One region of the Dorea acetigenes genome, then DNA from elsewhere that is predicted to be linked to it. Evidence: riboswitches for the same ligand, from Rfam matches in the RefSeq annotation. Region 1 holds a riboswitch; the other holds the start of a gene.
The links. A riboswitch is a leader RNA that binds a small molecule or an ion and turns the genes downstream of it on or off. The one in region 1 is predicted to bind thiamine pyrophosphate.

Region 1 (16,777 bases):
GCCGATTGTCCTGTTTTTTGCTGCATTCCAGATGATTTCATTAAAATTAAAGAAGAAAAAACTACTCAAAATCATAATTGGAATCGCATACACTTACATCGGCCTGGTTCTCTTCCTTACCGGTGTAAATGTAGGATTTATGCCGGCAGGAAACCATCTCGGGCAGACGATAGCCGGTCTTCCTTACCGATTCCTCCTGATTCCTCTCGGTATGGTAATTGGTTTCTTCATCGTAAAAGCCGAGCCGGCCGTCTATGTACTGATGGAACAGGTAGAAGAAATCACGTCCGGTGCAATTCCGGGGCGTGCCATGAGCCTTAGCCTGTCGCTGGGAGTCGCCGTCTCAGTAGGGCTTGCCATGACACGCGTTTTAACCGGGATTTCTATTCTTTGGTTTATCGTACCGGGGTACGCGGTTGCACTCATGCTATCCTTTTTTGTCCCGAAAATATTTACTGCAATCGCCTTTGACTCCGGCGGAGTAGCATCCGGTCCCATGACGGCAGCCTTTCTCCTTCCATTTGCTATGGGAGCCTGCCAGTCCGTGGGTGGAAACATCGTTCAGGATGCATTTGGAATTATTGCTATGGTAGCTATGACGCCTTTGATTGCCATCCAGATTCTCGGCTTCATTTACCAATACCGGATGAAACACGCAAAAGTTTCTGAAACAGAATCCGCATCCTATCTTGATATCTGGGAAGAGGATGATATTATTGAATTATAGCGTGGCTCAGAAAGGATATTTCTATGGATAAAATTTACATGATGGGACTAATTACCAACCGCGGAATGCGTGAAAGGTTTCTCGCTTTCTTTAAAGAAAATCATATACATGTGACACTGACTGTCCTGGGAGCCGGAACCGCAAACAGCGAAGTCCTGGACTATCTCGGGCTGGAAGCCGCTGAAAAAGCTCTGTACTTTGCCTTTATCACCGGGAGCACATGGAAGTCTCTGAAAAAAGCTCTGTACAATAAAATGCAGATTGATATTCCCGGCAGAGGAATCGCTTTTTTAATTCCTTTCAGCAGTATCGGCGGCAGAAAAGTTCTGCAATACCTTACCGTCGGCCAGGAAGTCGTGATAGAGGAGGAGAGCACGTTGAAGAACACTGATTTTGAACTTCTTATAACCATTGCAAATGCCGGATATATCGATACCATTATGGATGCAGCAAGAAGCGCCCATGCCCCGGGCGGAACCGTCATCCACGCAAAGGGTACCGGAGCGGAACATGCCAGAAAATTCCTTGGAATCTCCCTGGCAGAAGAAAAAGAGATGATTTTCATTGTTGTCCGCTCTGACCGGAAAAACGAAATTATGAAAGCAATCATGAAACAAGCCGGACCGGGCACCCCGGCCGGAGCCGTCTTATTCTCCCTGCCCGTAACCAGCGTGGCAGGTCTCCGCATGCCGGAAACAGACGAAACAGATTAACTCTCAGCAATAATGAAAGGGCAGATGGCTTATGTCACCCGCCCTTTCATTGTATCATATGTGCATCGGTTTTTCAACTTGTTTTATTCCACAAATGTTTTCATGAATCTCTGGATAATAATTGCACATTCTGCACGGCTTGTATTCCCCTGCGGGTCAAGACGCCAGGAGCCGTCTTCATTTTCTTTTCCTTCAATGATTCCATTTCCTACTGCCCACTTCATCGCCGCCTCTGCAAATTCCGTTACTTTATCAGCATCCGTATATTTACTGATATCTGCCGGTTCTTCAAATTCATATCCCATATGGTCCGCGTAACGGTACATCATCGTTACCATCTGCTCACGGGTAATCGGATCATTCGTTCCAAAGTATCCGGAATCTGTATAACCCGTAACAACCTCCGCTTCAGCCGCCCAGATGACTGCCTTTGAATAAAACTGTCCATCCGGTACATCCGGGAATCTTGTCTCATATTCTACTTTCGGTTCACCGTTAAGCCGGTAAAGAATCGTTGCAAACTGTGCACGTACCAGCGTTGCGTATGGTGAGAAATGCGTAGGATCTGTACCCGTCATGGTTCCTGCAAAGTAGTTGTAGTATGCTGCATTGTAGAACCAGTCATCTTTCACTACGTCTACATATGGCAGTCCCTTGCTTTCCAGAGCCTCTGCCGCTTTGTCAAGCGCTGCAGCCGCATCATCAATTTCTTTCTGCGTTGCATCCGTGTCTGCCAATACTTCTTTTGCCTGATTCAAAGCTTCTTCGTAAGCTGCCCAGCTTTCTTCCGTATACTTAACTTTCTCTGTATCCGCTACTGCCGCCTTAACCGCTGCTTCCAAAGCTGTCTTGTCTGTTTCATTCGGTTTTTCCGCTTCTTTAACAGTTACCTTGAAGGTGTCTGCCTTTCCTTCATATGTTACCGTTACTGTCTGCTCACCGGTCTTAGTCGTATCATAGCCGCTTACTTCGCAGTCCGTTACTGCAATATCTTTTGTTGTACCATCGCTGTATTTTGCAGTCACTTTCATTCCGTCAAGGTCAAGCTCGTCACCTACTGTGTACTCCGTCTTCGTCGGTGCTGTTACCGTAATGGATTCCAGAGTAACAGGTTTCGCTTCTTCCTTCACTGTTACCTTGAAGGTTGCTGTCTTTCCTTCGTATGTTACTGTTACTGTTTGCTCTCCGGTCTTAGTCGTATCATAGCCGCTTACTTCGCAGTCCGTTACTGCAATATTTTTTGTTGTACCATCGCTGTATTTTGCAGTCACTTTCATTCCGTCAAGGTCAAGCTCGTCACCTACTGTGTACTCCGTCTTCGTCGGTGCTGTTACCGTAATGGATTCTATCACAACCGGATCCGGTTTCGTATCATCCTTCACAACCACCGTAATCTCGATCTCAGCCGTACCAACCGTACCTTTCACCTTAAACGTACCTGCTTTCGCATACTGTGAAGGCGTAATCTCTTCCCAGGTAATCGGTTCTCTGCCCTGGGTTCCATTTGTATAAGTAACATTCGCTTTCTCCGGAAGGATGGGCGCTGTTCCCACCATGGTTTCTACCGCCTGCGGCTGCTCTACCGTTTGAATCGTTCTCACCGGTTCCTCACCACTTGCAAGCATCATAATCTCATCGCTTCCCAAAGCTCTGTTATAAATACGGAAATCGTCCATATCTCCCTTAAAGAGAGAATCTGCCTTATAATTGGATTTACCAAGGAAATTGCTTGTCATATTTCCAATTTGGAATGGCATCATATGGAAAGAAGTGTTCTCTGCCACCTTTGCGCCATTTACATACAATGCTGCTTTTGTTCCCTCGATTGTAACCGTAATATGCGTCCATGTATTTATAGCAAATGCGTCCGTGTTCACATGGGAATTTCCTCCGTCCTCATAAGCGAGCCGGGTCTTTCCATCACTGCTGTGTACCGTCAGGAACAGGTTCGGATACGGCGGAGATTCCTCTCCATTACCAAAGTCGAATACTCTCGCCCAGTTTACTACTTCTTCTGGGTTGATCCATGCAGAAATGGACAGATTATATAATCCATAAATCACATCCTCCGGAAGCTTCACATAGGCATCTGTACCATTCAGGCTGACACCCTTGCCCAGCTTACCTGTATCATAAGAAACAGCTCCTACCGCTTCTGCATCTTTTCCATTTCCGGAAATATCCTTTATGGTTGTTCCGTCAACAGAATCAAAATCATAATGTACTACCGGCCCACTGCTCTCTTCCGGCGCTTCCGGGTAATCTGTAATACCGGACGGCATCCAGATCATATAAGAATAACGTGTAGCAGAACTGTAATTCGTGCCATAAATTCCCGGTGCCGCCTCTCCGTAGCGATACCACTGACCTATATTCGCATATGGAACAATCGCCACTTCCTGTTCTCCGTTCGGCGTCATCATTTTAATTATATATTTACTTCCGAAATAGCGGTCTCCTTCAAGAGCGATCTCTCGTTCAGTCTTTACTGCTTTCCCGTCTTCTGCATCCACAACAGCCGTTGCTGCAACAGGAGCTATGTCAGCGCCAAATGCTGCCTGTGATTCTTCCACCGTCATAAAGGCAGCATCTACACAGTAAACCATAGGACCGTCTTTAATTGCCCATGAGCCTTCATTTGAGTAGTCTCCCTCTACCCATACAGGTTCAGATGGATAGGTAATTTCAACCGTATCGCCGGCTGCTACGCTAAGCTCTACGTATCCATCGGCTGCCACGTCTGCCACGTCTGTTCCATTTACTTTCACTGTAGGTTCTTCTACCCAGTCCGGAACACGGACATAAAGCGTATCCTCCGTCGTTCCATCCAGAATTTCCAACTTAATATCATCGGAAGATGGATAGTCCGTTGTCTGCTTTATGTTCATCATTTTTCCATTTTCCAGCGTAATCTGAGCTTCACTTTCAATGAATTGATTTACATATACGCCAGAAGCTGATTTGGTATAAATATAATACGGTACATAGGACTGCATTCTCATACCTGAAGAAGAACAGCAATCCGGACCCGTATAGAATCGTTCCGTAGAACCATTCAACGGTCTGTGATAACTATAGCCGTCACCGTCAATTGTAGACGTTGCAAACATATGATTGTAAATAACATCTTCCACTACCTGCTGATATCTTGCGTCTCCCGTCAGTTCAAACAGATTATTATTCAAAAGCGTCCAGGAATTGGTCGCACATGTCTCTCCAACACTTCCTGTATTTGGAAGATTATGCCCTGCTTCATAGTGCTCGCCGACAGATGTGGTTCCGGTAATATATACCTGTCTGGAAACAATATCTTCCCATGCGCCAGTTACTTTATTCAAGTAAGTTTCATCTCCTGTTTCCTGATATTTCTTCAGGAAACCAAGGAAGGTCATCTGGAACGTATGAGCATGCACATAATGCTGAATCTCATCAATTCCCATCTCACCGCTTGCCACCTTATCCAGGTCTCCATATGGCGTATCGCCATAACCGTTCCAGGAAGAAGCCCATTTATCAATATTTCCAATCACCCAGTCCACCCAGTCTGAGTATACGGTTGATTTTTCTTCCTGCCCTTCTATTTCCTTTACTGTCTTAGAAAGCAGCATCATCGGATCGATAATCAAAGCACCTTCCCAGCTCTGGTGTACGTCATGCCCTGCAATGGTAGTGCCATTTGAATTAACAAGGGGCCAGAATTCCTTTTTATTCATACCGGACTGCGTGCCATCCTGATAGCAGACCTTCGTATTTTCGTCCCCGATGGTTGCTACAAGGTAATCCGCAAGCTTAATTGCACAGTCAATGGCCTGCGCAGCAAGCTCTGTATCGTCTTCCTTATATTTGTCATAAACATTAATCAGACCATTTAATGTAGAATACATCTCATAAGGATCCATACCTTTGACCGGGGTATTGTTACGGATGTCTGTCGTAGCGTTGCCAAGATAACCGCCGAACTGATTGTATCCGCTCTTGCTCTTATCTTCTACCGTCTGTGTCTCTGCCAGCCTTGTGACTACATCTTTAATTGCCGCATCAATTTCCGAATCATTCATCCATTTATAGTTTGACATGCTTTCCAGCCATTTCCCCGGCTGCTCGCCTTCCAGCCAGCTCCATCCGGAATGACTGTGATTCTTATACTCATTGAGATATGCCGTCATTCTCTGCCCATACAGATAATTCATAGCATAATTATCCACCGCATCAGAAAGACGCTTTCCAATCGTTCCTCCTACGCTGACAATCTCATCAGAGCTTAACTTCTGCACGCCCTCTATCGGCTGATTTTCTTTTACAACCGTAACTTCAAAGGTCTTTGTTGCTTTACTCTCGCCCAACGTCAGTTCAGCCGTCAAGGTCACCTTCACATCTTTATTGCTTCTTGTGACAACAGCATTGCCGTCTCCGTCAAGCTTTATTGCCTCGTTGTCCGATTCCCACGTAATCACAGAACCATTCGCACCTTCTAAAGATAAGACGAAATCCGAAGTTGCTCTGGTCACTGTCGTTAATGCATCTACGTCTGCATCCAAAAGCTCCTGTTCCGTAAGCCCCGCAAGAAGGGCAACTTCTCTTGCAGTAAGCGCTTTATCATAAATCTTAAAATCATCTGCATAACATCCGATACCTACAGCGCCATAACCGGACTTTCCAATTAAAATATCTGTAAGTGTTGATTTCGTAATGGATGCGCCGGCTACCTGGGCAGATGCAAACGATACGCCATCCTGATACAAAATCATATCTCCGGTCTCTCCGTCGAACACACCGGTAATATTGGTCCACTCATTTAAAGGAAGCAGCGTATCCGCACTTGCCTTTTGAACAGCCATATTCCTTCCGTCCGTTACCAATGCCATACTTTCCCCTGTTGTCCAGCCGATAAACCAGCCATTCCCGTTCCAGCTGTTATTCGGCTTTGCCCACATAACACGAGCCTCCTGGTTCGCGCTTTCTACTCTTCTCAGCCACACAGATACCGTTAGACTTTCTGGATTCAGCTTGTCCGTATTAGGCACAGTAAGATAGCCCTTATTAAAACTAAGGTCCACTGCCTTACCGCCGTTATGGCCTTCCACAAGCGAAACATTGTCGTATACCGTTACCGTCTCGCCTGAGTTAGCAGTAATTGTACCAGATAACTGGTCTCCTGCCTCTTCTTCAAGGTTTTCAAAATCCATCTCAAAAATGGGAACCTTGGTTGTCTCTTCCGCCTGCACGGTCCGCATAGACGCCGTCGGCAAACCTATGCCGGCAACCATTGCCACAGACAGAAAAAGCGCCAAAAATCTTTTTCTCTTCATCTTTTTTCTCCTTCCCTTCTGCTACGGAAAGTTTTCCACAATAAAAAAAACTTCCCATAATGAAAAAAATTTTATTTTATAATTTTTATTATAAGAAGTTTTTATTTTTATGAAATGAATTTTTTTCGTAATTTTGGTCTTTTTTTCGTTTTTACAGATTTTTTCTGTATTTACTGGGCGTTATACCGACAACTTTTTTAAATACTTTCATGAAATAGTAATAATCTTTATATCCAACCGCTTCTCCTATTTCGTTTATGGAAAGTTTTTCATCAGCCAACAGCTCCTTTGCTTTCTGGATTCTTTTTGAAATTAAATATTCAGAAAAAGACATGCCAATCCGCTCCTTCAAAAGTTCGCTTAAATAGCTGGTGCTCATATTGTATTTCTTAGCTATAGATGTCAGGGTAATGTCTTTCCTATAGTTTTGCTGCAAATTCCTTATGATTTCTTCTATCATAGGCAGATTCTCTTCTTCCTGCGAATCAAATTCCGACACGGCTTCGCCACCTTCAAATACCCGGACAAGCTCCTGCAGGGTACTCTCCAATTGCTCCTGCTTCACCGGTTTCAACAAATAATCGAATGCATCCAGCCGAATTGCTTTTCTTGCATATTCAAATTCTGCGTATCCACTGAGCAGAATCACCTTTGTAGCTAAGCATTTCTTTTTCATCTGTTCTAGTAATTCCAAACCGTCATATCCGGGCATACGGATATCTGTAATCAACAGATCCGGCTTTTCCCTTTCCACAGCCTCCAATGCTGCGACTCCATTCATCACCTCCCCAATAACCCGAAACGGCAGCCCGCTTTTCTCAATTAACTTTTTTATACTGAGTGTCATCCACAACTCATCATCCGCCACTAACACTCTATACATTCTTATCCTCCTGTATCTGCCCCGGAGTTATAATTGTCACCCTGGTTCCAACTCCAGAGCTGCTCTCTAGTAAAAACTTTGCTTCTTCCCCATAAAACAAATGCAGCCTTTTATAGATATTCAGCAATCCAATAGACTTTGCATGTTCGTCATCTCCTTTCTTCTCCAACATCTCCAGAACTGCTCCTCTTCTTTCTTCGGACATGCCGCATCCATTATCCTCCACACAAAATCTAAGGAGTCCTTCGTCTGTCAACTCTACATTAACAAACACATCTCCGCCATTCAGGTTCTTTTCTACCCCATGAAAGACGGCATTTTCAACCAGAGGCTGTAAAAGCAGTTTTATCATCTTTTTCTTTTTCACAGCCTTGTCAGTCTGAATATGTACACGAATATTTCCTGCAAAGCGATAGTCAATAATTCTGGCATATTCCTTCACATGATTCAACTCTTCTTCTACCAGAACAACATTATCTCCTCTGACGCCATAGCGGAACAGTTCTGACAGCGACATAGTAATTTCAGCAATGTCTTCTTTATCATAGTATAATGCCATAGCCCGAATACAGCCAAGGGTATTATACAGGAAATGTGGATTAATCTGGTTGCGGTATGCCAATATCTGTATTTTCTTTTTGGAAAGTTCCATTTCATACATCTTTTTCTGGAACTGCTGTACATTATTCTGAAGAATTTCTTTTTCATCCAGCATCCAGTTCAAGCTTTTTGCCAGCCTTCCAATTTCATCTTTTCTATTAATTTCCATTCTTGCATCCGGCTCATCCAACAGGTTTTTGACAAAAGTATCCATCTGCTCAATCGGATCAACAATCCTTTTTTTGAAAAAACTCCGCATTACCATCAGCAATACTAATAGAAAAATATACATCATTGCTATATCCACATACAAATCCCATGTTCCAATCATAACCTCCTTTTGCGGAATAACACTGACCAGCTTCCAGCCTTCCTTATTGACCTTACATTCTTTAATATAATAGTAACTTTTTTTCTGCTCATCAATTGGAAAATATTTCCTGTAATCATCACCGTAAGAAGAAATAATGTTCTCATTTTGATCCAGCAGGTACATCCTTGAGTTATTCGTAACCTTCATATCTTCCATTATATCGTCAATCCCCACCGTCCGCATTGCAAATAAGACGATGCCCCTCCTTGTTCCATATCCTTCACTCGATAAATCAAAGACTGGAAAAGAAATCGTATAATAAGAATGTCCGTTGTAATCCGAAACAAACATCGTTCCAAATTCCATCTCATTCTTTTCTGAATTCGAAGGCAGCTTTACCTGTTGCCAGAACGCTTCATTTCCTGCAATCAGATTCATTTCCTCATCATACATGCCAATCTGCTCTATATCATCTTCCAGCGTCATGGTATTTAAAAACGCAGATGTAATCTCATCAACATAAATAGAACGCTCTTCCTCAGCCATTGTAAAATACCCATAAGCTGACGGGGAATATGCCAAAGTAGAAATCCTGCCATAAATACTTTCCGAATATTCTTTCATTTTACTTTGCATCTGCTCCATTTTATCATTATTCAACATCTTTATATTACTGACATTTGCTGATGCTGTATAATATATGCTCATGGTACAAACGCCTGCAAGAACCACTAAAAGCATAGCGCTTAATACTTTTATCTGCTGATATAAACTATCTGGAATGGTCTTTACTATCATCTGCCGTAATTTCTTCATCATTGGTCTACCTTCTCAATCTGACGATTCGTCAGATAATCCCTATTTCATATAATTCATGCAGTGCCCGCGTAGCACAGATATAACGGAACTGTCTATCCAATGGGTTCTCACCGTCTCCTTCGGCTATAAATACCTGGTCAAATTCCAGTCCTTTCGCCATATAAAATGTCGTAACAGTCATCCCTTTTCGGAAAGCAGAACTGTCCCTGTCGATATAGAAGACATCCTCCCGCCGTTCCTTCAGAGCAAGATACAATTCTCCTGCCTCCCGTTCTGTCATGGTAAGGACAGCGGCAGTCTCGTATTCTTCTGCACCCAGACGCACATTTTCCAGTATTCTGCAGACAGTCTCTTCCTGCGACCTGCAAAAATATTTCTTCACTTCCTTTCCATGTCTCTGCAGATACCCAATTCCTTCCACACCCGCTATCTTTCCGGCATATTCCGCAATCTCCGCCGTGTTGCGGTAACTTCTGTTCATTTCAATCCGCCTTACCTTCCTGCCAAAGATCTTCGGCAGGAAAGCCAATACATCCTGCATCTTTCCATCTATGGTCTGCGCCCGGTCGCCTAGTATCGTCATACTACATGGGAACAAACGCTCCAAAATCACATACTGGAGATAGGAATAATCCTGCATCTCATCAATTACCAGATGCCGGATATCCCTGCGCACTGCTCCCGCGCACAGACGATACTTCAGATACAGAATCGGGAATACATCCTCATAAGCAAGGATTCTCCTTTCCGGCGGAATGTCAGGAAGCACAGGCAATCCATTTTCCGTAAGAAACCAGTTGTATATCTCATAGAGATCCGTCGTTACATACATCTTCCGGAATTTTTCTTTTATAACCCCGGCTTCCTCCTCACAGAGTTCTCTTTTGCACAACGTCTCATACTCATCGATAAAATAATCCCTCACCGCATCCATTCTGGACAGAAGCGGAATGTCCGCAAACTTATAATAGAAAAAATCCAGGATTTCTTCCGCCTTTTTCTCCAGCGTCTTATAACGCACATCCCGGAAATCAACCAGCCGGTCTTCCAGTTCAATCAAAAAGCCTTCCACCGCACGCACAAATTCTTCTGATTGTTTCCAACGAAATCTCTTCTCACTCTGTGCGTCCATTCCTGCTATCTGTTTCTCAATCTGATGATATCTGTCCTCACAATCCGCTGCGATTCCTTCCAGTTCCCTGTAAGCAAAAAGATCCAGGCTCATCTCCTGTATATTCTCCTCTCCCAGCTCGGGAAGAATGTGGGAAATATAATCGGAAAATACACTGTTCGGCGATAAAATCAATATGTTAGACGAATTCAGATTCTTCCGATCATGATACAAAAGATAAGCAATCCGGTGCAGGGCAACCGACGTCTTCCCACTTCCCGCCGCCCCCTGTATGGCAAGAATCTTATCTTCCGTGTTGCGGATAATGGCATTCTGCTCCCGCTGAATGGTCCGGACGATATTCTTAAGCTGCGTGTCGCTATTCGCTCCAAGCTCCTGCTTTAGAATATCATCATCAATCTTCATATCACTCTCAAATTCATAAACCATCTTTCCGCCGCGGATTTTATACTGCCATTTCGACAGAATCTCTCCCTCCAGTAATCCTGCCGGAGCCTCATAAGCTGCCCTTCCTTTATCATAATCATAAAAAAGACTGCTGATCGGTGCCCTCCAGTCATAAATGAGCGGAACCTGCCCTCTTTCTCTGGCAAAGTTCCCAATGCCAATATAGAAAACCTCCGCTTCTTCTTCTCCATCATAGACGAACTCCACGCTTCCGAAAAACGGCGAATCCAACATCTTTTTCATACGGCTCATGCGCTTTTGATTCTCCTGGTTGGCACTCACCTGTGTAAGTAGCGCCTGCTGGTTATCATAATTTTCATAACCATATTGATCCATCTCCGTATAATTCTCCCAATAGTAGTCATTCATTCCGGCAATATCCTTCTGTATCTCCTGAATCCGCGCGCCAAGCTCCTGAATTCCTTCTTGAATCTGTTCCGTAATATATTTCAAAAAATCTGTGCCTCTGCTCACTGTCTTATATCTCCTTCATTTTCTCAAATGCTAGGATTTCTCCCTCGGTTTTACTAACATAGTATCAGAGCATGCATTCTTTTCCAATAGGAAAAAGCTGAAAAACTGCAAAAAGCTCCGGGAAAAATCCCGGAGCCAAATCCTTTTCTAAAATATACAATACACAAAATATTCTCTTACAATTCTTCTGTTTTGAAAGTGGCATAGCCTTCGTAATAATAACTGTAATCAATACCTTTCATATAAATACCACGATTATCAACCTCATCGGTCAACGCCGCTTTTAAAATATATTTTATTTCAATATCCTTCACAGGGCTTCGCTCCATAGCCATAAGATAATCATCCTTGTCTACTTTGCTCCAGTCTATCACCTGACCCAGCTCCTTTTTTAAAATCATATCAAGCCAGATACGGGTGCTTCGCCCGTTTCCCTCTCTGAAAGGATGTGCAATATTCATTTCTACATACTTTTCAATAATTTCATCAAAAGTAGACTGCGGCATTTTGTCTATTTGAACCAGTGCCGCTTCCAAATACATCAATGGTGCAAACCGGAAATTACCTTTTGCTATATTAACAGTCCTGATTTTTCCGGCAAAATCATAAATATCTTCAAATAAATATCTGTGAATTTCTTTTAACGAAGAAAACCTTCCCGCTTCAAGTCTGTCAAGTATACCATTTTCAAAAAGAGTAATCGCTTTTTTCTTACTAATACGCTCTTCTTCACGGGCAAGATCAGCCGAATTATCAATCCCTAATTTATTTTCAAGTGTCATCTTATACCTCCATTGTCCACACCTGCAATTACGTCAGATTTCACTTCACTATGGATTGATATATTATAACCTTCTTTTCTGCAAAACACAATAACAAACCCTGGCGTTTCGTAAATTCCCGAATTACAGAAGTTTCTGCAGATATGCCTGCACATCTTCACACTGCATCAACCCGCTCATTACACAGGCTCCCGCGGCTCCCACGCTGCGGACAGCGCCAATATTTTCACTGCTGATGCCGCCAATGGCATACACCGGAACCGTCACGCTCTCACAGACATTTTCAAGAAAAGACAAGCCCCGGCCGGGGAGTCCCATCTTACAGTCAGTAGCGAAAACATGTCCGGCGGTAACATAGGTACACCCCAGTCCTACGGCTTCCTTTGCGTCCTCCACAGAATGACAGGAGGCGCCAATTTGCTTAAAATGCGCTTTCTGTCCTTCCGTCATGTCCCGCAGCGCCGGAAGGGGCATATGAATCGCCTCTGCCTCCAGGCGGACGGCTACATCCACAAAACTGTGAAGGACACAGGGAACCTGATGGCTTCTGCATACATTTAATACCTGACCGGCAAGCCGGAAATACGCTTCCTCTTCCAAATCCTTCTCCCGCAGAATGATTCCGGCAGGATGGGCCGCCGCAATCTTCTCTATCCGCGTCAGAAAATCTTCCCTGCACAACTTCCGGTTCGTCACACATAAAATATCAGACATAAAGATAATCATTCAGAACCGGCTGCAGGCCTTCCTCCGAAATATCCCGGTACATATTATCCAGACTCCGGTTATCATCAATCTCGAATTGTTCGTCGCCCTGCGCCTCGTCCGACTCCTTTCCTGTGTATTTTGTCTCGTGGTCGCCGATACCCGTAGAGACGCCTGCCGAAACCTTCGTTGCCGCAATCTTCACGATGCCATTCCGGAAACGGGCACTCTCACGGGAGGATACGGTAATTCCTACAAATGGCAGAAAAATACGGTAGGCACAGATAATCTGGCAAAGCTGCCTCTCTCCTACATCCATGGGACTGATTTTATCGTTGTTGATAATCGGCCGCAGGCGCGGACAAGACAGCGACATCTCCGCCTGGGGATATTTGCGCTGCAGATAATACACATGGAGCGCCGTCGCCAGCGCATCCTTCCTGAAATCTGACAGTCCCAGAAGCGCTGAAAATGCCACACCGCGCATTCCGCCCCGCAAAGCACGTTCCTGCGCATCAAACCGATATGGCCACACACGCTTATGCCCGAACAAATGTAATGTCTCATATTTATCCATATCGTAGGTCTCCTGAAATACTGTCACATAATCCGCTCCACACTCATGGAGATAACGGTATTCTTCTGTATTAACAGGATAGATTTCAAGCCCTACCATACGGAAATATTTCCGCGCCAGCTTGCATGCTTCGCCAATATAGGCAACATCACTCTGGGTACGGCTCTCCCCGGTAAGGATCAGAATTTCTTCCATGCCAGAATCAGCGATTACCCGCATCTCATGCTCAATCTGTTCCATGCTGAGTTTCATGCGGTTAATATGGTTGTAACAGTTAAATCCACAATAAACACAATAATTTTCACAATAATTTGCAATGTAAAGAGGCGTAAACAGATACACCGTATTCCCAAAATGCTTGCTGGTTTCCAGCCTTGCCCTTTCTGCCATCTTCTCAAGAAACGGCTCTGCGGCAGGGGATAAAAGCGCCTTGAAATCTTCTATCGAACAAGTCTCATGCTCCAGTGCCGTCCTTACATCCTTTGCCATATACCCGGAATAATCGTAATTCTGCATCTGCATCATAACATTTTTACAGACATCAGATTCAATCTGCTCCATTCCCGGCAAATACTCCATATGGTTCTTCCGGAAGGAAGGATCCGTCTCCAGCCTGTGCTTCTTTTCCAGTGCTTTCGGAGAAAGATATTCTGAATCAACAAAGAACTGATTTTCCATCCTCATCCCCTCCTAATCATGCAAAAATCCTGTCAACGGATCCGATGCCGATGCACCACGGGTCAGAACTCTTCCAATCCCTGCAAGATACGCCTGACGCCCTGCCTCGATAGCTTGACGGAATGCCGATGCCATCACCGGAAGATCTCCTGCTGTCGCCAGCGCTGTATTTGCCATAATCGCCGCAGCGCCCATCTCCATTGCCTCACACGCCTGGGAGGGCTTACCGATTCCTGCATCCACAATAATCGGCACGTCAATCTCATCGATTAATATCTGGATAAATTCACGGGTAGCCAATCCCTTATTGGAACCAATGGGAGATGCCAGGGGCATCACCGTCGCTGCACCTGCATTTACCAGATCCCGGGCCACATTCAGATCCGGATACATATAAGGCATAACGACAAAACCTTCCTTCGCCAGAATCTCCGTAGCCTTAATCGTCTCCTGGTTGTCCGGCAGCAGATATTTTGCATCACGCATAATTTCCACCTTCACAAAATTCCCGCACCCCAGTTCTCTTGCAAGCCGGGCAATCCGCACGGCCTCCTGGGCGTTTCTTGCGCCGGATGTATTCGGAAGCAGCGTAACTCCCTCCGGAATGTAATCCAGGATATTCTCCTGCTCTTTCGTATTTGCACGGCGCACAGCAAGCGTAATAATTTCCGCCCCTGCATACTTTACTGCAGCTTCAATCAACTTCAAAGAATATTTTCCGGAACCCAGAATGAACCGGGACTGAAATTCCTTTCCGCCAATTACCAGTTTATCGTTTGTCTGCATCACAATTCCTTCTTTCTATGTATAATAAATGGTATTTTAAACTTCATACTTTCCTGCCAGAATACGCAGGATCACGTGGGCTTCATGGGCTGCGCACAGCATCACCCGGGAAGAAATAAGCCCTATATCATCCGCCACGTCACTGACTCCATCCCCGCAGAGATAAAAACGCTCTGTCACCCTGCGTGTCCTGATGGCATTTGCTGAGCCAAACCCTGCCATGCCGGAAGCAGCAACCAGATATTTCTCCGGCATCCGTTCCATCACGCCATTTACCAGCATCGCCTTTGCCTGGGCATTATCAAACGCCTCGCAGATAACGTCCGCTTCCTTCAGCAAACTGTAAAAATTATCTTCTGAAATACGCTCTGTATATGTCTCAACCGCAATATACGGCGCAATTTCCTGTAAATTGGCTGCCAGAGCCTCTGTCTTATGCATCCCTACCTGTGCCGCTTTATACTGCTGCCGGTGAAGATTCGAGACGTCCACTTTGTCGAAATCAATCAGGATTAACCGTCCTACCCCTGCCCGCGCAAGGGAAACAGCCACATTAGAACCGAGTCCTCCCAGCCCGCAGACAGCAACCGATGCCGCGTCAAACTTATCCTGTATCTTATCACCATGCCTTATTCTGAGTACCTGCCGCATTTCCTCTTCACCCGATATGTTTCCCATCTTAACCACCTCCTACAAAGCTCACAACCTCTACTGTGTCGCCGTCCCGGAATACGGTCTCGCCATATTGCGCTTTCGGAACAATCTCACCATTGCACTCCACGGCAATCCGCTTCGGGTCGTAACCGGAAGCTTCCAGATACGCAGCCAGCGTCTTCCCTGCCAAATCCAAATCCGTTCCGTTCACCTTAACCATCTGCCATCCCTCCATTCTACATTCGAATTCCCTATATCACACAAAAACAGGAAGTCACTGATTTGGTAACTTCCTGTAAACAATCATTATACTCAGGCTTCCCTACGTTGGCATTATCCAAATCAGGTTATCGGGTCGAAAGTCTTACTTTCCTCTCAGCCTGTCACACAAGCTCCCCTCTGTTTTATTGTCAAAAGTATTATACGTCCATATTTTTCATAATGCAAGTAATTTCTGCCGGATATTTAGTTATCCCATATAGGGGTATATGATCTTGTAGCCTATCTAACTACCACTGATCCATACCATGTGACACATTACTTTATGTATTGCAGATCTCCATTTCTTAACATTTGAAATTTTCCATCATATAGATCATCAAACACCTGTTGTATAGGTACTCTTATACGTTGATATCCTGATGCAGACCAAACCCTATACTCCGTCTGATTCTTCAAAAAGGCAGACAACCTATTGTAATATTCCTGCATTTCTGATTTGTCATGCCCCATCTTCATCAACTTACAAAAAACTCCTAAAATACTAATACAATGAACAGGCTTTGTTAAACTGGCTATACTTTGCCTTGCTCTGAAATCGTCAGAACAAAATACATATACCCGATTACTATGCAGAATCTCCATCATTTGGATTAGTACGTAAGTCTTTTTCTCTCCCAAACCATTCTGAGAAGGGACACCGTCATCGCATGCTTTTAATACTGAAAGAAATTTTTCCACATCTTCCAAATTATCTATATTACTCATCGAGCCATAGTATTTTTCGAAAAATCCAGTATTAAATGTATCACAACTTGTCTGTAACAATGTTAGATACATGTTTGTTGCAGATGTGCCATATATTTTTCCAAGTTCTGTTACTATGTCACGGTCTGAATATATTTTTACTGTTCCACTCTGAATTTTATCTTCGAGCCATGGGTTCGGATCAGGAACCA
Region 2 (16,777 bases), on a different contig from region 1:
TTGAATGTAGGGGAATATAACGGTACGGATGCCGGGGAGTTTGGCGAGCTGGAAGAGGGGAAGGATATCAATCCTGAAATTATTTAAGAAAATCAATATAAGCCGTTGTGACGTCGCAATAGGGTGCAAATAGGAATAGAATGGAGTACGCTGCTATTTTGGCAGCGGCTTCTTAAGGTATGCTGTGTTTTCGCAGCGGAAAGGAGAAAGAGTATGGCACATTTATTTTTTATAGCAGGACACGGAGCAGGTGACCCCGGGGCAATGGGGAACGGATACCAGGAAGCAGAGCGGGTACGCGCGCTGGCTGGGAGAGTTAAGGCGTTGGGAGGCAACAACGTAACCATTGCGGACACTTCCCGGAATTGGTACGCGGACAAGGGAATAAATACGCTTGTAATTCCAGACGGTTATGCAATCCTGGAAGCGCACATGGACAGCGGTGCCGCATCCGCCAAAGGAGGGCACGTAATCATTAAGGCGGGACTTGAGCCGGATAATTACGATAACGCCCTGGCAAGATTCCTGGCAGGGATCCTTCCGGGAAGAGCGAATACCATCGTGGGGAGAAGTGACCTCGCCAATCCGAACAGGGCGGCAGCCAGAGGGTTTAATTACCGCTTGGTAGAATTTGGCTTTATCTCCAATGCTGGAGATGTAAACATCTTTAACAGCCGGATGGACGATATTGCAAGGGGCGTACTGGCAGCATTTGGCATTCCGGCAGCCGGAGCGCAGGAGCAGCAGACATCGGAAGTACCGCAGATTATCAACGCCACCATCCAGGACAATACAGGAGCCAACAACATGCGCCTGTTTATAGAGGATGCGGAGGACGGACACTGCCGGATCCGGAACAAGGAAGGGTATTACCTTACGGCTGCGGGAAGCATGGCAAATGTGAATGTGGACTTCCGTGCCTTCGACTGTGGGGCGTATTCCCAGTGGAACCTTATTAAGAAAGAGTATAAGAACGCCGTGTACCACATGTTGCAGTCCGCGGCAAACGGGGAGCTGTTCCTGTCGGCGGAGAAGAACGGTGTCGGCAGTAGTAACTTAAAACTTTACACCGACTTGCACAACCAGCAGCAGAAGTTCTACGTTAGGGAAGAGTCGGATGGAGCGACGCTGCTGATCCATGCGTACACCGGGAAGTGCGTGGCGGCGAAGGAGTAAAAAGAGTTTCTACCTATTAAATATAGTTCATTTCTAACAATTACGGGCGGAAGAACTGGCGCATATGGAAATGATCTGCGCAATTGTTCATCAGCTTACAAGGAATCTGACGCCGGAAGAGCTGGAATGCTCCGGTTTTGACAAATATTATGTGGATCATACCCTTGCCCTCTGGCCGCAGGCCGCAAGTGGGGCACCGTGGACCGCAACTTATTTCCAATCTAAGGGAGATCCGATCACAGATCTTCATGAAGATATGGCCGCAGAGCAGAAAGCCCGCACGACTTATGATAATATTCTGCGGCTTGTGAAAGATCCGGAAATCTGCGACCCGATTCGTTTCCTGCGGGAGAGGGAAATTGTTCACTATCAAAGATTCGGTGAAAGCTTAAGAATCGTACAGGATAAATTAGATAGTAACAATTTCTACGCAATCAATCCGGAGTTTGATATTCGCAGATCCTGCAAATAAGAACAAGTAGAATGCTGCCTTCGAGTAAAATTGTGTATCGGTTCAGCCATATACAAAAATATTTATTTGAAGGCAGCGTTTTCTTGACTATTTGTGAGAGCGGTGCTACAATAAAGGAAGTTCAGAAGACGGGGAGCTTGTGTAAGCAGGCTGAGAGTAAGCTGTATTGCTTTGACCCATAACCTGATTTGGATAATGCCAACGTAGGGAACACATAGTTTTAGTAGTTACGATATGCGCTTGGCATATCGTTTTTTTTGTGTGATATAGGAAATCTTTGGATTCCCATATCACAAGCCCCTCGTGAGTGAGGGGAGTGGGGAGCTGAGGTGGGCTTTTCCACTTTGTTGCGATAGATTGGGGGCACCACTTTCTGTCGCGTTATAAAATTAATGATACGCTTGATTTGGCTTCATTAATATCGCCGGAAGGGTTTCTGGTGAAGGTACCGGCTTTTGATAAAAGAAGGGCGTTTTCTGCCTGATTCTGTCTGTGTCCGGTATTTCGCATGCATTATCCAGTATTTTATATATTATTTTGGCGGGAAGCCGGGAGGAAGGAAAAAATGTCTGATTATACTACACAAATGAATGCTGCACGTCAGGGAATTATTACCCCGCAGATGGAGATCGTGGCAGAGAAAGAACACATGGATCCGAAAGAGCTTCGAGAATTGATTGCAAAAGGAGAGGTGATTATTCCTTGTAATAAGAAACACAAATCCTTGGATCCAAGCGGAGTGGGAGCGAAGCTGACTACAAAAATCAATGTTAATCTGGGGGTATCCCGTGACTGGAAGGATGTGGACATGGAATATGAGAAGGTAAGGGCCGCCGTGGAGATGGGAGCGGAAGCTATTATGGATCTGAGTTCCTATGGCGATACCAGAACCTTCCGACGAAAATTGACAGAAGAATGTCCGGCAATGATCGGTACGGTTCCGATTTATGACGCGGTTGTATATTATCATAAAGCGTTGGGCAAGATTACGGCTAGGGAATGGCTGGATATTGTCAGAATGCATGCAGAAGACGGTGTGGATTTTATGACGATTCACTGTGGGATGAACCGGGCTACGGCAAAGCGGTTTAAGCAGAATAAACGGTTGATGAATATTGTTTCAAGAGGCGGGTCTATTATGTTTGCATGGATGGAGATGACGGGAGAAGAGAATCCGTTTTATGAATATTATGATGAAATCTTAGATATCTGCCGTGAATATGATATTACCATGAGTCTGGGTGATGCCTGCCGTCCGGGATGTATTGCTGACGCTACGGATACGGCTCAGATTGAGGAATTGATTACGCTTGGTGAACTTACGAAGCGCGCGTGGGAGAAGGATGTCCAGGTTATGATTGAGGGGCCGGGACACATGCCGATGAATCAGATTGCGGCGAATATGGAGATTCAGAAGACTCTGTGCCATGGAGCGCCGTTCTATGTGCTGGGACCTTTGGTTACGGATGTGGCTCCTGGATATGACCATATTACTTCTGCAATCGGAGGAGCGATCGCCGCGTCTGCGGGAGCTGCGTTCTTATGTTATGTTACGCCGGCAGAGCATCTGCGGCTGCCAAATGCGGACGATGTGAAAGAAGGAATTATTGCGGCGAAGATTGCGGCTCATGCGGCTGATATTGCGAAGGGGGTCCCGGGAGCAGCGGACTGGGATTACAAAATGAGTGAGGCAAGAAAGCGCCTGGATTGGGAAGCGATGTTTGATTTGAGTATGGATCCGGAGAAAGCGCGCCGCTACCGTGCAGAGGCAAAGCCGGAGAAAGAGGATACCTGCAGTATGTGTGGAAATTTCTGTGCAGTGAAAAACACGAACCGGATTCTGGACGGTGAGATTGTAAGTATTTTTGATGAATAAAAGACAAGATTTTAGATTGCGCATAAAGCGCAATCTAAAAATGAGAAGCGGTGCTTTAAGATGTTTTATGAAATCCTGATAAAGCTATTGAATTTTTTGCGAAAAAATGATACATTTATTTCGTTCAATGATTTTGCAGCAGTGGTCGAGCGGCTGATGGCATCTGCCTCGAAAGCAGAAGAGCCGAAAGGCTCCGGGGGTTCAAATCCCTCCTGCTGCGTTTTTTATGATATAGGAAATTCTTTCGAATTTCCTATATCATAAAACGGGATATAGAGAGTTCGACGCGGACTTGTCCGCTTTTTTATTACACACAGGAAAAGTTTCCCGGCATTTCCTGTGTGTAATAGAGTTTTTAGGGTGAAATGGGATGATGGAAGATGGATAATATAACACAGATGCCGAAGGACAGCAGTAAATTGAAACGGACTGGCAGAGAGAAGACGAAAAAGACGATCAGGTATTTTGATTACAGCCTTCTGGCTGTGCTTATTTTTCTTATGTGTTTTGGACTTGTTATGTTATATAGTGCCAGTGCATATAGCTCCATGGTTAAGTATGGAGATAGTATGCATTTTTTTAAACGGCAGGCTCTTTTCTGCGCGGTCGGTCTGGTAATTATGTACGTTGTTTCGAGAATTGATTATCATATTTATGCGAAGTATGCGAAATATATCTATGGGCTTGCGATTTTTATGATGGCGTTAGTTCAGACACCTCTTGGAATTGAGGTTAATGGGGCAAGACGGTGGCTGAAGCTTCCTTTTGACCAGCAGCTTCAGCCGTCGGAGATTGCTAAAATAGCAGCAATTTTATTGATTCCGGTAATTGTCTGTAAGATGGGAAAGGAAATAAACTCTTTGCGGGGAGTTGTCCGGGTGTTGAGCTGGGGAGGTGTTCTGGCCGGATGTGTCTATTTCCTGACTGACAATCTGAGTACGGCAATTATTGTATTTGGTATTTCCTGTGTGATCGTATTTGTTGTCCATCCCAGGACGGCTCCTTTTATCGGGATAGTTACTGTCGGCTTTGCATTGCTGATGGCAGGAGTGAAGATTCTGGGAAGTATGATACAGACGAGCGATCTGGGCGATAATTTCCGGTTAAGAAGAATTATTGTGTGGCTGGCTCCGGAAAAGCATGCTTCTGATTGGGGATATCAAGTTATGCAGGGGCTGTATGCGATTGGCTCAGGAGGCTTTTTTGGAAAAGGACTTGGCAGCAGTGTGCAGAAGACGGTTATTCCGGAGGTTCAAAATGATATGATTCTGTCTGTCATATGCGAAGAACTTGGAGTCTTCGGTGCAATTATGGTTTTGATGCTGTTTGGGCTGTTGCTTTACCGGCTTCTGTTCATATCTCAGAATGCGCCTGATATCTATGGTTCGTTAATCGTAGCGGGAATATTTGCTCATATTGCGCTTCAGGTTATTTTAAATGTGGCGGTTGTACTTAATCTGATCCCCACGACCGGAATTACCCTGCCGTTCATCAGTTATGGCGGAACATCCATTCTGTTTTTGATGATAGAGATGGGACTTGCGCTGGGAGTTTCCAACAGAATTAAATTAGATTAAAGAATTAGGGAATCATACCGATAAAACCTCTTTTCAATCCATAGAAAATGTGCTATTATTTAAGAAATGGTTTTTAATACTACATATAATAGAAATAAAAAACATACATTATGGCTGCTCCTGCAAAGCTGTGGAGGACAGGGGTGTATGTGGGAGGATTGAAATGGATTATAAAGTGATTGTCGATAGCTGTGGAGAATTGACGGAGGAGATGAAGGTTTCCGGGCATTTTGAGACAGCGTCTTTGAGTATTGATGTTGATGAATATCATATCGTTGATGATGAAAGTTTTAACCAGCAGGAATTTTTGCGAATTGTGGCGGCGAGTCCGAATTGTCCAAAATCTTCCTGTCCATCGCCGGAGCGGTATATGGAAGGATTTCGATGTGATGCGGAGAGGGTGTATGCAGTTACTCTGTCATCTGAATTGAGTGGTTCGTATAACAGTGCAGTGCTCGGTAAGAATCTTTATCATGAAGAATACGGAGAGAAGGATATCCATGTATTTAATTCTAAATCAGCGTCTATTGGCGAGACATTGATTGCACTTAAGATAGCGGAATGTGAAGAGGCAGGAATGGACTTTGCGGAAGTCATTCGGACGGTTGAGGATTATATTGAAAGCCAGCACACATATTTTGTACTTGAATCATTAGAGACACTGAGGAAAAATGGCAGGTTGAGCGGTCTGAAAGCGGTAGTCGCAACTGCGCTGAATATTAAACCGGTCATGGGTTCCACACCCAAAGGGGAGATCTGTCAGTTAGGACAGGCGAGAGGAATTAAGAAGGCGCTTGGAAAGATGGTAGAGGAAGTTGTGAAGAATGCAGAAAATCCGTCTGAGAAAACGCTGGCAATCAGCCACTGTAACTGCAAAGAGCGTGCCCTTTGGGTGAAGGATTTGATTTTAGAAAAGATAAAGCCAAAAGATGTTATTGTCTTGGATACGGCCGGCATCAGCAGTATGTATGCTTCTGACGGTGGTGTGATTGTCGTGATATAGATGTGAAATTGGGTTGTACAATTGGGCGGTTTGTGTTAGAATACTACTAGTTGATAAAAAGGAGTACGTAGTATGAGTCAGGAAAAGGTAAATAAATATAAAGAAGAAAAAGTGAACCGCAAGAAGAATATGAAGAAAGAAAAGATGGAGCGTCTGGTACGCCGGACAGTGGCCGCCCTGGTCGGGATTGTAATCATCGGATGGATTGGATATTCTGCTTACGATATTTATGAGACGAACCGTCCTAAGCAGACGGCGGAGATTAATTATGATGCCATTGATAATTACCAGCAGGGACTGGACAGTGAGGCAGAATAATAACAGAATAAGGGACAAATGTAATGGAGAACGGGAAGTTTACTTCCCGTTCTTTTATTATGGGGAATTATCTGCTTTGCATTCTGTAGCGGAACACAGTATATAAAATACATGTCTGAACTATTACCTAAAAAAAGTAAAAAAGGGCTTGAAATCATAGAAAAAGTGTTTTACAATGGTTTCAAGTGGTAGAAAGTGGTGAAAAGTGGTATAAAGTGGAGTCAAAGTGGAGCCACTTTATGAAAGAAGGTGAGTTCTGATGTTGAAAGGAGAATACAGCCATAATATTGATCCCAAAGGCCGGTTAATCATTCCGGCAAAGTTTCGTGACGATCTAGGGGAGAATTTCGTCATAACAAAAGGGATGGAAAATTGTCTGTATGTATATCCCGAGACAGAATGGAACGCCTTTGAAGAAAAACTTAACGCCCTGCCAACCACCACTGACAAGAAAGCCAGAGCTTTTGCTTATTTTTTTCAAGGGAGCGCGACAGACGGCGATCTTGATAAGCAAGGCAGAACACTGATTCCGTCTGTGCTGAGGAACTATGCGCAGCTTGATAAAGAGGTTGTGTTTATCGGTATGGGAAAGCGTGCCGAGATATGGGACAAGGCAAGATGGGAGAAGAAGAATGCTGAAGTGGAACTTAACATTGAAGATATTGCATCGGATATGGAAGAGTGTGGATTCAGTATCTAGAGGGAGAAGATATGGAATTCAAACACAGGTCAGTATTACTTGAAGAAACTGTAAATGGACTAAACATTAAGCCGGACGGCATCTATGTAGATGGCACGCTTGGCGGCGGCGGACATGCCTATGAAGTGTGTGTGCGGCTGAATGACAAGGGGAGTATTGTAGGAATAGACCAGGATGAAGCAGCGATTGAAGCTGCCTCTATCCGATTAAAAGACTTCGGAGAGAAGGTTACGATAGTCAGGAGCAACTATTGTGATATGAAGTCGAGGCTCCATGAATTGGGCATTGACAAAGTCGATGGGATCATGCTTGATCTTGGCGTATCTTCGTATCAACTGGATACGCCGGAACGGGGATTCTCCTATCGCGAAGATGCAGCTCTGGATATGCGGATGGATAGGCGTCAGACAATGACGGCCAGAGACATCGTCAATGACTACAGTGAGATGGAACTCTATCGTGTGATCAGGGATTATGGTGAGGACAAGTTTGCGAAGAATATCGCCCGCCATATTGTTCTGGAACGCGAGAAGAGTTCCATCGAAACAACTGGGGAACTTACAGAGATTATAAAGCATGCGATTCCGATGAAATATCAAAAAAAGTCGGGACATCCGGCAAAAAGAACATTCCAGGCAATCCGTATTGAATTAAACCGGGAATTGGAAGTTTTGAGAGATTCGTTGGATGATATGATTGAAATACTGAATCCTGGCGGAAGGCTGTGCATTATTACCTTCCATTCATTAGAAGACAGGATCGTAAAAAGTGCATTTAAAAAGAATGAAAATCCATGTACCTGTCCGAGCCATTTCCCGGTCTGTGTCTGTGGAAATGTTTCAAAGGGGAGGATTATTACAAAAAAGCCTATTCTGCCAAGTGTAGAAGAGCAGGAAAGTAATAGCCGTTCTAAGAGCGCGAAGCTCAGGATTTTTGAAAGGGTATAAATAATTTGATTCATAAGAAAGGGTGAGCGGCATGGCAGGAAGAACTGCTTCAACAAGAAGGTCACGCAGATATTATAACAATGCAGATTCCATGCGCCAGATGTATGTGTATGGCAATGCCGTGGAAAAACCGGCGTATGAGCCAAAAACGTCGGTAAAGAAGACAAGAAAAGAGAAGAAAATAAGTGCGCAGGTGCGCAGAAATCGGAAGAAAGCATTGCGCCTGAATAAAGGTTATGTTGTTTTTATGACGATAGCTGCGGTTTTGGCGCTGGTTGTGTGTGTGAATTATGTGAAATTACAGTCTCAGATAACCAGCAGGTCTAAAAATATTTCTGCTTTGCAGGAAGAGCTGGCGTCTATGAAAGAAGAAAATACAACCAGGTATAATGTGCTTGTAGATTCTGTTACATTGGAAGAAGTTGAAGACAAGGCAAAGAATGAGCTTGGCATGGTTCCGGCTAATGATAGTCAGATTGTAGAGTATGAGAATTCTTCTGACGACTATGTGAAGCAATACGAAGAAATTCCGGAGGACGGCGTAGTGGCAAGTTCAAAAAACGTACAGAATTAAGGGGGAGACTATGGCGAAGAAAAAAAGTGCGTTGAGAAAAAAGTTTCCTAAATTTATGCAGAAAAAGCTAGTAATGCTCTATGTGGCAATTATACTAGCTTTTGTTGGTCTAGTAGGAAGAATTACATACATTAATGCCTCGAAAGGCGATGAATATACAAAACTTGTGTTAGAACAGCAGCAGTATGACAGTAGGACGATTCCTTATAAGCGCGGGGATATCCTTGACAGGAATGGCACGAAGCTTGCCACAAGCGAGCGTGTTTATAATGTCATTCTGGATGTAAAAGCAATGCTCAGTGACGAAGATTATGTTGAACCAACGATTCGGGTGTTGACAGATTGTTTTGGTGTTGACGAGGCGACAGTAAGAGCATTAATTCAGGAGAATCCGGATAGCAGATATGAGCCTTTGTTAAAAGGAATTGATTATAATAAAGCGAAGGAATTTGAAGAGATTGATGCAGATGAGGAAAATTATCCTGATGTACAAGGAATCTGGCTGGAAGAAGATTATGTAAGAAATTATCCTTATAACACGCTGGCGAGTGATGTTCTGGGATTTACGGTAGATGGGAATGTGGGGAATGCGGGAATTGAGGCGTCCTATAATTCCATCTTGAATGGAACTGACGGAAGGGAATATGGATATCTGGATCAGGATTCTACTGTTGAACATACAGTAAAAGAACCTGTAAACGGCAGCACAGTAGTCTCTACAATTGATCTTCAGGTGCAGAGTATTGTGGAAAAGCATATACTTGCTTTTAATGAAGAGCATAGAAATGAGGCGTCAGTTGGAGAGGGAAGCGCTAATACGGGCGTGATTGTTATGAATCCGCAGAACGGAGAAATTATAGCAGAAGCTTCGTATCCCAATTTTGATTTGAATAATCCGAGGGAGTTATCTGCTTATTATACACAAGAACAGCTTAGTGCTATGACTGATGAAGAACAGATAGAAGCGTTAAATGCTCTGTGGAGAAATTTTTGTGTCAGCGATACCTATGAGCCGGGTTCGACGATAAAGCCATTTACGGTGGCAGCAGGATTGGAGACGGGGGCACTTACAGGTGATGAGTATTTTAACTGCGGCGGTATGCTGCATGTGGGAGATCATGATATTCATTGTATTAACCGGAGTGGTCATGGAACACAGTCACTGAAGGAAGCGGTGGAGAATTCTTGTAATGTGGCTTTGATGCAGATTGGCAGCATGATTGGTGTAGATGATTTTTGTAAATATCAGCATATTTTTGGCTTTGGCGAACTGACGGGCATAGACCTTCCCGGAGATGCCTCTACGGCCGGTCTTTTGTATACACCGGAAAATATGGATGACGCCAGTTTGGCAACCAATGCATTTGGGCAGAATTTTAATGTGACGATGACACAACTTATAGCGGGATTCTGTTCTTTGATTAATGGCGGAGAGTATTATGAACCTCATATTGTAAAACAGATACAGGATGAAAATGGGAATATAATCAGTAATGAGGAACCTGTTCTGGTAAAGAGAACCATTTCTCAGGAAACCAGTACGATGGTAAAAGATTATATGCGGGGAGTTGTGCTGAACGGAAGCGGCAATAAGGCAGATATGGAAGCGTACGAAGTCGGAGGTAAAACAGGAACGGCGGAGAAGCTTCCCAGAGACAATGGAAAATATCTGGTTTCTTTTATTGGTTATGCACCGCAGGAGAATCCGGAGGTGGTTATCTATGTGGTAATTGATGAGCCAAATGCTGAGGATCAGGCACAGAGTGCATTTGCTGTACAGCTCGCAAGAGATATTATGGATGAAATATTCCCATATCTTGGAATTACAAAAATTCCGGGTTCAGAGAATACGACCGCGGAGGATGAGATGACAGAAGATACGGATGAGTCTTATGATGAGGAGACGTCGGATGATGAATCTTATGATGACTCCTATGATGACTCCTATGATGACGAATCCTATGACGAGTATTATGATGAATCTTATGACGAGTACTATGATGAATATGAATAAAATATGATATCTGGAATAACCTTGCAGGAGCGTTAATAAATTATAACAATAGTTTCTGCGAGGTTTTTTCGTTTGAAGAATAAGACATATAATAAGAAAAAAATATTTATTGTATTTATTGCCGCCTTTCTTATTATCCTTTTTCTGATAGGAAGGCTTGTCTATCTTATGGTATTTGATGCGGAGTACTATCAGAAAAAGGCGGAAGAGCTGCATGAACGGGAGCGGGATATTAAGGCGGCCAGGGGAGAAATTGTGGATGTGAATGGTACTGTTCTTGCAACCAATAAGACAGTTTGTACTATTTCGGTCATCCACAGTCAGATAAAGGAGCCGGAAGAGGTGATAAAAAAACTTTCTTCTATTCTGGAACTGGACGAGGAAACGGTAAGAAAACGAGTGGAAAAGGTATCTTCTATCGAAAGAATTAAGACAAATGTAGAGAAAGAGACGGGAGATGAGATTCGTAATCTGGAATTAGAAGGCGTAAAGGTAGACGAAGATTTTAAGCGGTATTATCCCTACAATGAGCTGGCTTCTACGGTACTTGGATTTACCGGAGGGGATAACCAGGGAATTATTGGATTGGAAGTAAAATACGAAGAATATTTAAAAGGGCAGGATGGGAAGATTTTAACTACTACAGACGCAAGGGGAGTGGAACTGGAAGGGGTTGCGGAAGACCGCATGGAACCTGTGGCTGGTGATACCCTTCAAATTAGTATGGATTATAACGTGCAGATGTATGCGCAGCAGATGGCAGAAAAGGTTATGGAGGAAAAGCAGGCAGACGGGGTTTCGATTATTCTGATGAATCCGAAGAACGGAGAAATATTGACAATGGTAAATGTACCGGAATTTAATCTGAATGATCCGTTTACGCTGAATACAGGAGCTGACGGGAATAGTCTCACCGAGGAAGAAAAGCAGGACGCATTGAATCAGATGTGGAGAAACCGGTGTATTAATGATACCTATGAGCCGGGTTCGACTTTTAAAATTATTACTTCATCTGCCTGTCTGGAGGAAGGTGTGGTAAATCTTACAGATAATTTCAGCTGTCCCGGATATCGTGTAGTGGAAGACCGGAAGATACGATGCCATAAGGTAGGCGGACACGGAGCGGAAACCTTTGTGCAGGGGGTTCAGAACTCCTGTAATCCGGTATTTATTGATATTGGGCTGAGACTAGGGGCTGATAAATTCTGTGATTATTTTGAAAAATTCGGTTTGATGGGGATGACCGGAGTAGACTTGCCCGGTGAGGCGTCTACCATTATGCATAAGCGAGAAAATATTGGATTGGTGGAACTTGCGACTATGACGTTCGGTCAGTCCTTTCAGGTTACTCCCATGCAGATGGCGGCGACGGTCAGTTCTTTGATTAATGGTGGAACCAGGGTTATCCCACATTTTGGAGTCCGGGTTCTTACGAAAGAAGGAGAAGAGGTGGAGACATTGAGGTATGACAGCGGTGAGAGGATTCTTTCGGAAGATGTTTCTGAAACGATGCGAACAATTCTGGAAAGTGTTGTATCCGAAGGATCCGGCAAAAACGGGGCGGTAGAAGGATACCGGATCGGTGGTAAGACTGCTACATCCCAGACACTTCCCAGAAGCGCTAACAAATACATTTCTTCTTTTATTGGATTCGCTCCGGCGGATGATCCTCAGGTTCTCGGAATGTGTATTATCTATAATCCCCAGGGAGTCTATTATGGAGGAACGATTGCGGCTCCGGTAATCGGTAAAATTTTTGAAAATGTCCTTCCCTATCTTGGCATTGAAAAAGAGTAGGAAATGAAGTATACTATTGTAAGTCGAAAAAAGAGATTAACAAAAGAAGTAAAGAGGTGTATATATGGATTACAAGGTGTTTATACCAGTATTGATTTCCTTTGCATTGAGTGTGATAATGGGGCCGCTGATTATCCCGGTGCTGCGTAAATTGAAAATGGGGCAGACAGAGCGGGAAGAAGGGGTGCAGTCACATTTAAAGAAGGCAGGAACGCCAACTATGGGCGGTGTCATCATTCTTCTCAGTGTTGTAATAACATCCGTGTTTTATATTAAGGATTATCCGAAGATTATTCCTATTTTATTTGTGACGCTGGGATTTGGATTGATTGGATTTTTGGATGATTATCTGAAGGTGGTTATGAAGCGCTCCGATGGATTGTTCCCCAAACAGAAGATGGCGCTTCAGATTCTGGTTACGGCGGTGTTTGCGTTCTATATTGTTCGTTTTACGGATGTTCCGCTTACCATGTTGATTCCGTTTTCTGGAGGAAAATATCTGGATATTGGCTGGCTGGCGATTCCGCTTCTTTTTGTAGCAGTGATCGGCACGGTAAACGGGGTCAATTTTACAGACGGTCTTGATGGTCTTGCCTCCAGTGTGACGGTTTTGGTAGCTACGTTCTTTACGGTAGTGGCAATCGGGACGAAGAGCGGGATAGAGCCGATTACCTGCGCAGTAGTAGGAGCTTTACTCGGCTTTCTGCTTTTTAATGTGTATCCGGCAAGCGTATTTATGGGAGATACAGGTTCACTGGCGCTGGGAGGATTTGTGGCATCCACGGCGTATATGCTTCAGATGCCGATATTTATTATGATTGTGGGCCTGGTTTATCTGGTAGAAGTATTAAGTGTTATGATTCAGGTAACATATTTTAAAAAGACCGGAGGCAAGCGGTTTTTTAAGATGGCGCCAATTCATCATCATTTTGAATTGTGCGGGTGGTCCGAAACAAGAGTTGTGGCAGTATTTTCAATTATTACGACAATTCTCTGCCTGATTGCGTTGATGGCAATGTAGCAGAGCAGTGATTTTGTACGGGGAGGATATTATGGAAGTAGCAGAAAAAAAGGTTCTGGTGTTTGGTTCCGGTATCAGTGGAATCGGGGCTGCGGGACTTTTGGAAGAACGTGGAGCGAAAGTTGTATTATATGACGGTAATGAGAAGCTTGACAGACAGGCAGTAAAAGATCAGCTTGGTACAGACAGCAAAACAGAGATTGTGCTGGGGGCTTTTCCGGAGGAATTGCTGGGTGTGCTGGATATGGTAATTATCAGTCCGGGTGTTCCCACAGATCTTCCGATTGTAAAGAAAATGCATGAGAAGAAGATTCCGGTGATTGGTGAGATTGAGCTTGCTTATCAGCTTGGAAAAGGCGAGGTGCTGGCAATTACAGGGACGAACGGAAAGACGACGACGACGGCGCTTTTGGGAGAGATTATGAAGAATGACCGGGAAAGTGTTTTTGTGGTTGGAAATATTGGAAATCCTTATACGACGGTAGTTGATGATACCCGGGAAGATTCTGTTATCGTGGCTGAGATGAGCAGCTTTCAACTGGAAAGTACGGATGCCTTCCGCCCCAGAGTCTCTGCAATTCTGAATCTGACACCGGATCATCTGAACCGTCATCACACGATGGAAGCTTATATTCAGGCGAAGATGAATATTGCGAAGAACCAGACGCAGAACGATGTCTGTGTATTGAATTATGAAGATGAAGTTCTCAGAAAGTTTGGAGAAAAGATAGAGGCTCAGGTTCTGTATTTTAGCAGCAGGCGTAAGCTGGAAAAGGGAATTTATCTGGAAGATGGGAATATTATTTATAAAAACCCGGAAGAATGTCTGGTATGTAATGTAAAGGAGCTGAAACTTCTGGGAATGCATAATTTTGAAAATGTCATGGCGGCGGTGGCGATGGCGGCTGCTTACGGTGTACCAATGGAGAAAATACGAGAGAGCGTCAGGACGTTTGCAGGGGTGGAACACAGAATAGAATTTGTGGCAGAAAAAAATGGAGTTGCCTATTATAATGATTCCAAGGGCACGAACCCGGATGCTGCCATCAGAGGAATCCAGGCAATGAACCGTCCGACTGTGCTGATTGGCGGAGGGTATGATAAGAATTCCGATTACAAAGAGTGGCTTATGAGCTTTGACGGAAAGGTAAAAGAACTTGTCCTGATCGGTCAGACGAAGGAGAAGATCGCAGAAGAAGCAAGAGAGTGCGGATTGCATAATATTACGCTGGCGGACACTTTTGAAGAAGCAATGGATGTTTGTATCCGTACTGCTAAGCCGGGAGATGCTGTCCTTCTTTCACCGGCATGTGCAAGTTGGGGGATGTTTAAAAATTACGAAGAGCGGGGAGATAAATTTAAAGAAATTGTAAATTCCTTATAAGGAGAGGGCTTCAGGTTGCCGGATTCAAAAAAAAGAAAATATGATTACACTTTGCTGGCTGCATTATTCCTGCTTATCATTACGGGACTAGTGATTCTTTACAGTACAAGTGCCTACAACGGAGAAGTGAAATTTCAGGATTCTTTTTATTATTTGAAAAAGCAGGTTTTTGCCACAAGTCTTGGGATTGCGGCGATGTTTTTTATGGCAAATACAGATTATCATATCTGGCGGCACCTTGCTGTGTTGGGATATATTACGGCAATTCTTCTGTCAGTAGCCGTTATATTTGTAGGAGATGAATACAATGGGTCCAAAAGATGGCTGTCTTTAGGACCTCTTTCTTTTCAGCCGTCAGAGTTTGCCAAAGTGGCGATTATTTTGTTTCTTGCACATATTGTAACGAAGAATGTAAAACAGATGGGAAATATGAAGACGCTTTTGAAAGTTATGATTTCCATCCTGCCGATTGTAGGGCTGGTAGGAGCCAGTAATCTGAGCACGGCAATCATTATTCTTGGGATTGGAGTTGTTTTGGTATTTGTTGCCAGCCCGAAGTATGGGCAATTCCTTTGGATGGGAACGCTGGGAGCAGGATTTATGGCAATTTTCCTGGCACTTGAAAGTTATCGGCTTGAGCGTATTGCTATTTGGAGAAATCCGGAAGCATATGAGAAAGGGTACCAGACGCTGCAGGGACTTTATGCAATAGGCTCCGGCGGCTTGTTCGGGCGGGGACTCGGGGAAAGTGTTCAGAAACTGGGATTTGTGCCGGAAGCTCAAAATGATATGATTTTTTCGATTGTTTGTGAGGAATTGGGGCTTTTTGGGGCGGGATTCATATTGATCCTGTTTTTGATACTTATCTGGCGCTTTTTTGTGATTGCGACGCAGGCGCAGGATCTTTTTGGAGCGCTGATTGCGTCAGGAGCAATGGCGCATATGATGATACAGGTGATTTTAAATATTGCAGTTGTTACCAATACCATACCGAATACGGGGATTACGCTGCCGTTTATCAGTTACGGCGGAACTTCGGTCGTATTTCTTTTATTGGAAATGGGGCTTGTGTTGAGTGTGTCTTCTCTGGTAAAATAGCAGATGTGGAAAAAGAGGAGGAGTGATATGATTCGGAAGAGAAAGAAGAGTTACAAGTTATATGCGTTGACTGTTATTGTGCTTGGTATTGCAATTATTGTGATGTCAGTATTCCTACTCTTTTATGTACAGAAGATAGAAGTAACGGGAAATGAATATACGGATAGCCAGGAGATTGTGGAATTAGTAAAAGAAGATAGATACACTTTTAATTCACTGTATGTTTTGTGGAAATACCGTTTTTCAGATTATGAGAAACCGGGCAGTGTTGTTAGCATGAAAGCAAGCCTTAAGAATCCATGGACGGTGAAAATCCGTGTCGGGGAAAAAGAAATCATTGGCTATGTGTATGACGAAGGAAGTTATGTATATTTTGATAAAGAGGGCACGGTGGTTCTGAAGGAAACGAAGATTCTGGAAGGCGTTCCCTGTATTGAGGGGATTTCTGCCGCCGGCACGGAATTGTATGCGACGATTCCTAACATAGATGAAGATCTTTTTGAGGCGATTCTGGATACGACGACCCAGTTAAAGCAGTTTGAATTGGCGCCGGACAGAATTGTCTGCGGAGACAGTGGTATTTATTTGGTTTTTCAGGATGTATGCGTAGCGCTGGGAGATAAGGTTACATTGGAGAAAATGGCGCAGATACCGCCGATTCTTTCTAAGCTTCAAGGCCAGACAGGGACGCTCCGACTGGAGCATTACGAAGATGAAAGTAATACGATTACTTTTGATTCTGGTGAATTGCCGGAAGAAGTGCAGGAAAAATAGGCGAAAATCAGGAAAAATAGGTAAAATTCTATTGATATTTTGATTA

Region 2: another riboswitch for thiamine pyrophosphate. It lies ahead of thiC (phosphomethylpyrimidine synthase ThiC); the one in region 1 lies ahead of thiS (sulfur carrier protein ThiS).

The regions. Positions count from the first base shown of each region.
Region 1 is NZ_JAOQJU010000006.1:21,090-37,866, forward strand. It holds gene OCV99_RS07315 (DUF1538 domain-containing protein) at 1-727, shown strand, start outside; gene OCV99_RS07320 (P-II family nitrogen regulator) at 751-1,440, shown strand; gene OCV99_RS07325 (LamG-like jellyroll fold domain-containing protein) at 1,524-6,749, opposite strand; gene OCV99_RS07330 (response regulator transcription factor) at 6,901-7,632, opposite strand; gene OCV99_RS07335 (sensor histidine kinase) at 7,625-9,364, opposite strand; gene OCV99_RS07340 (HelD family protein) at 9,393-11,417, opposite strand; gene fic (protein adenylyltransferase Fic) at 11,594-12,199, opposite strand; gene OCV99_RS07350 (thiamine phosphate synthase) at 12,323-12,913, opposite strand; gene thiH (2-iminoacetate synthase ThiH) at 12,906-14,165, opposite strand; gene OCV99_RS07360 (thiazole synthase) at 14,172-14,945, opposite strand; gene thiF (thiamine biosynthesis protein ThiF) at 14,982-15,623, opposite strand; gene thiS (sulfur carrier protein ThiS) at 15,625-15,819, opposite strand; TPP riboswitch at 15,900-16,007, opposite strand; gene OCV99_RS07375 (hypothetical protein) at 16,137-16,777, opposite strand, start outside.
Region 2 is NZ_JAOQJU010000001.1:405,612-422,388, forward strand. It holds gene OCV99_RS02040 (hypothetical protein) at 1-87, shown strand, start outside; gene OCV99_RS02045 (N-acetylmuramoyl-L-alanine amidase) at 214-1,176, shown strand; partial or broken gene OCV99_RS02050 (manganese catalase family protein) at 1,226-1,648, shown strand; TPP riboswitch at 1,768-1,875, shown strand; gene thiC (phosphomethylpyrimidine synthase ThiC) at 2,214-3,524, shown strand; tRNA gene OCV99_RS02060 (tRNA-Ser) at 3,660-3,744, shown strand; gene OCV99_RS02065 (FtsW/RodA/SpoVE family cell cycle protein) at 3,923-5,101, shown strand; gene OCV99_RS02070 (DegV family protein) at 5,265-6,104, shown strand; gene OCV99_RS02075 (hypothetical protein) at 6,177-6,422, shown strand; gene mraZ (division/cell wall cluster transcriptional repressor MraZ) at 6,682-7,122, shown strand; gene rsmH (16S rRNA (cytosine(1402)-N(4))-methyltransferase RsmH) at 7,134-8,069, shown strand; gene OCV99_RS02090 (hypothetical protein) at 8,101-8,643, shown strand; gene OCV99_RS02095 (peptidoglycan D,D-transpeptidase FtsI family protein) at 8,654-10,657, shown strand; gene OCV99_RS02100 (peptidoglycan D,D-transpeptidase FtsI family protein) at 10,730-12,454, shown strand; gene mraY (phospho-N-acetylmuramoyl-pentapeptide-transferase) at 12,519-13,475, shown strand; gene murD (UDP-N-acetylmuramoyl-L-alanine--D-glutamate ligase) at 13,507-14,859, shown strand; gene OCV99_RS02115 (FtsW/RodA/SpoVE family cell cycle protein) at 14,875-15,957, shown strand; gene OCV99_RS02120 (cell division protein FtsQ/DivIB) at 15,985-16,731, shown strand.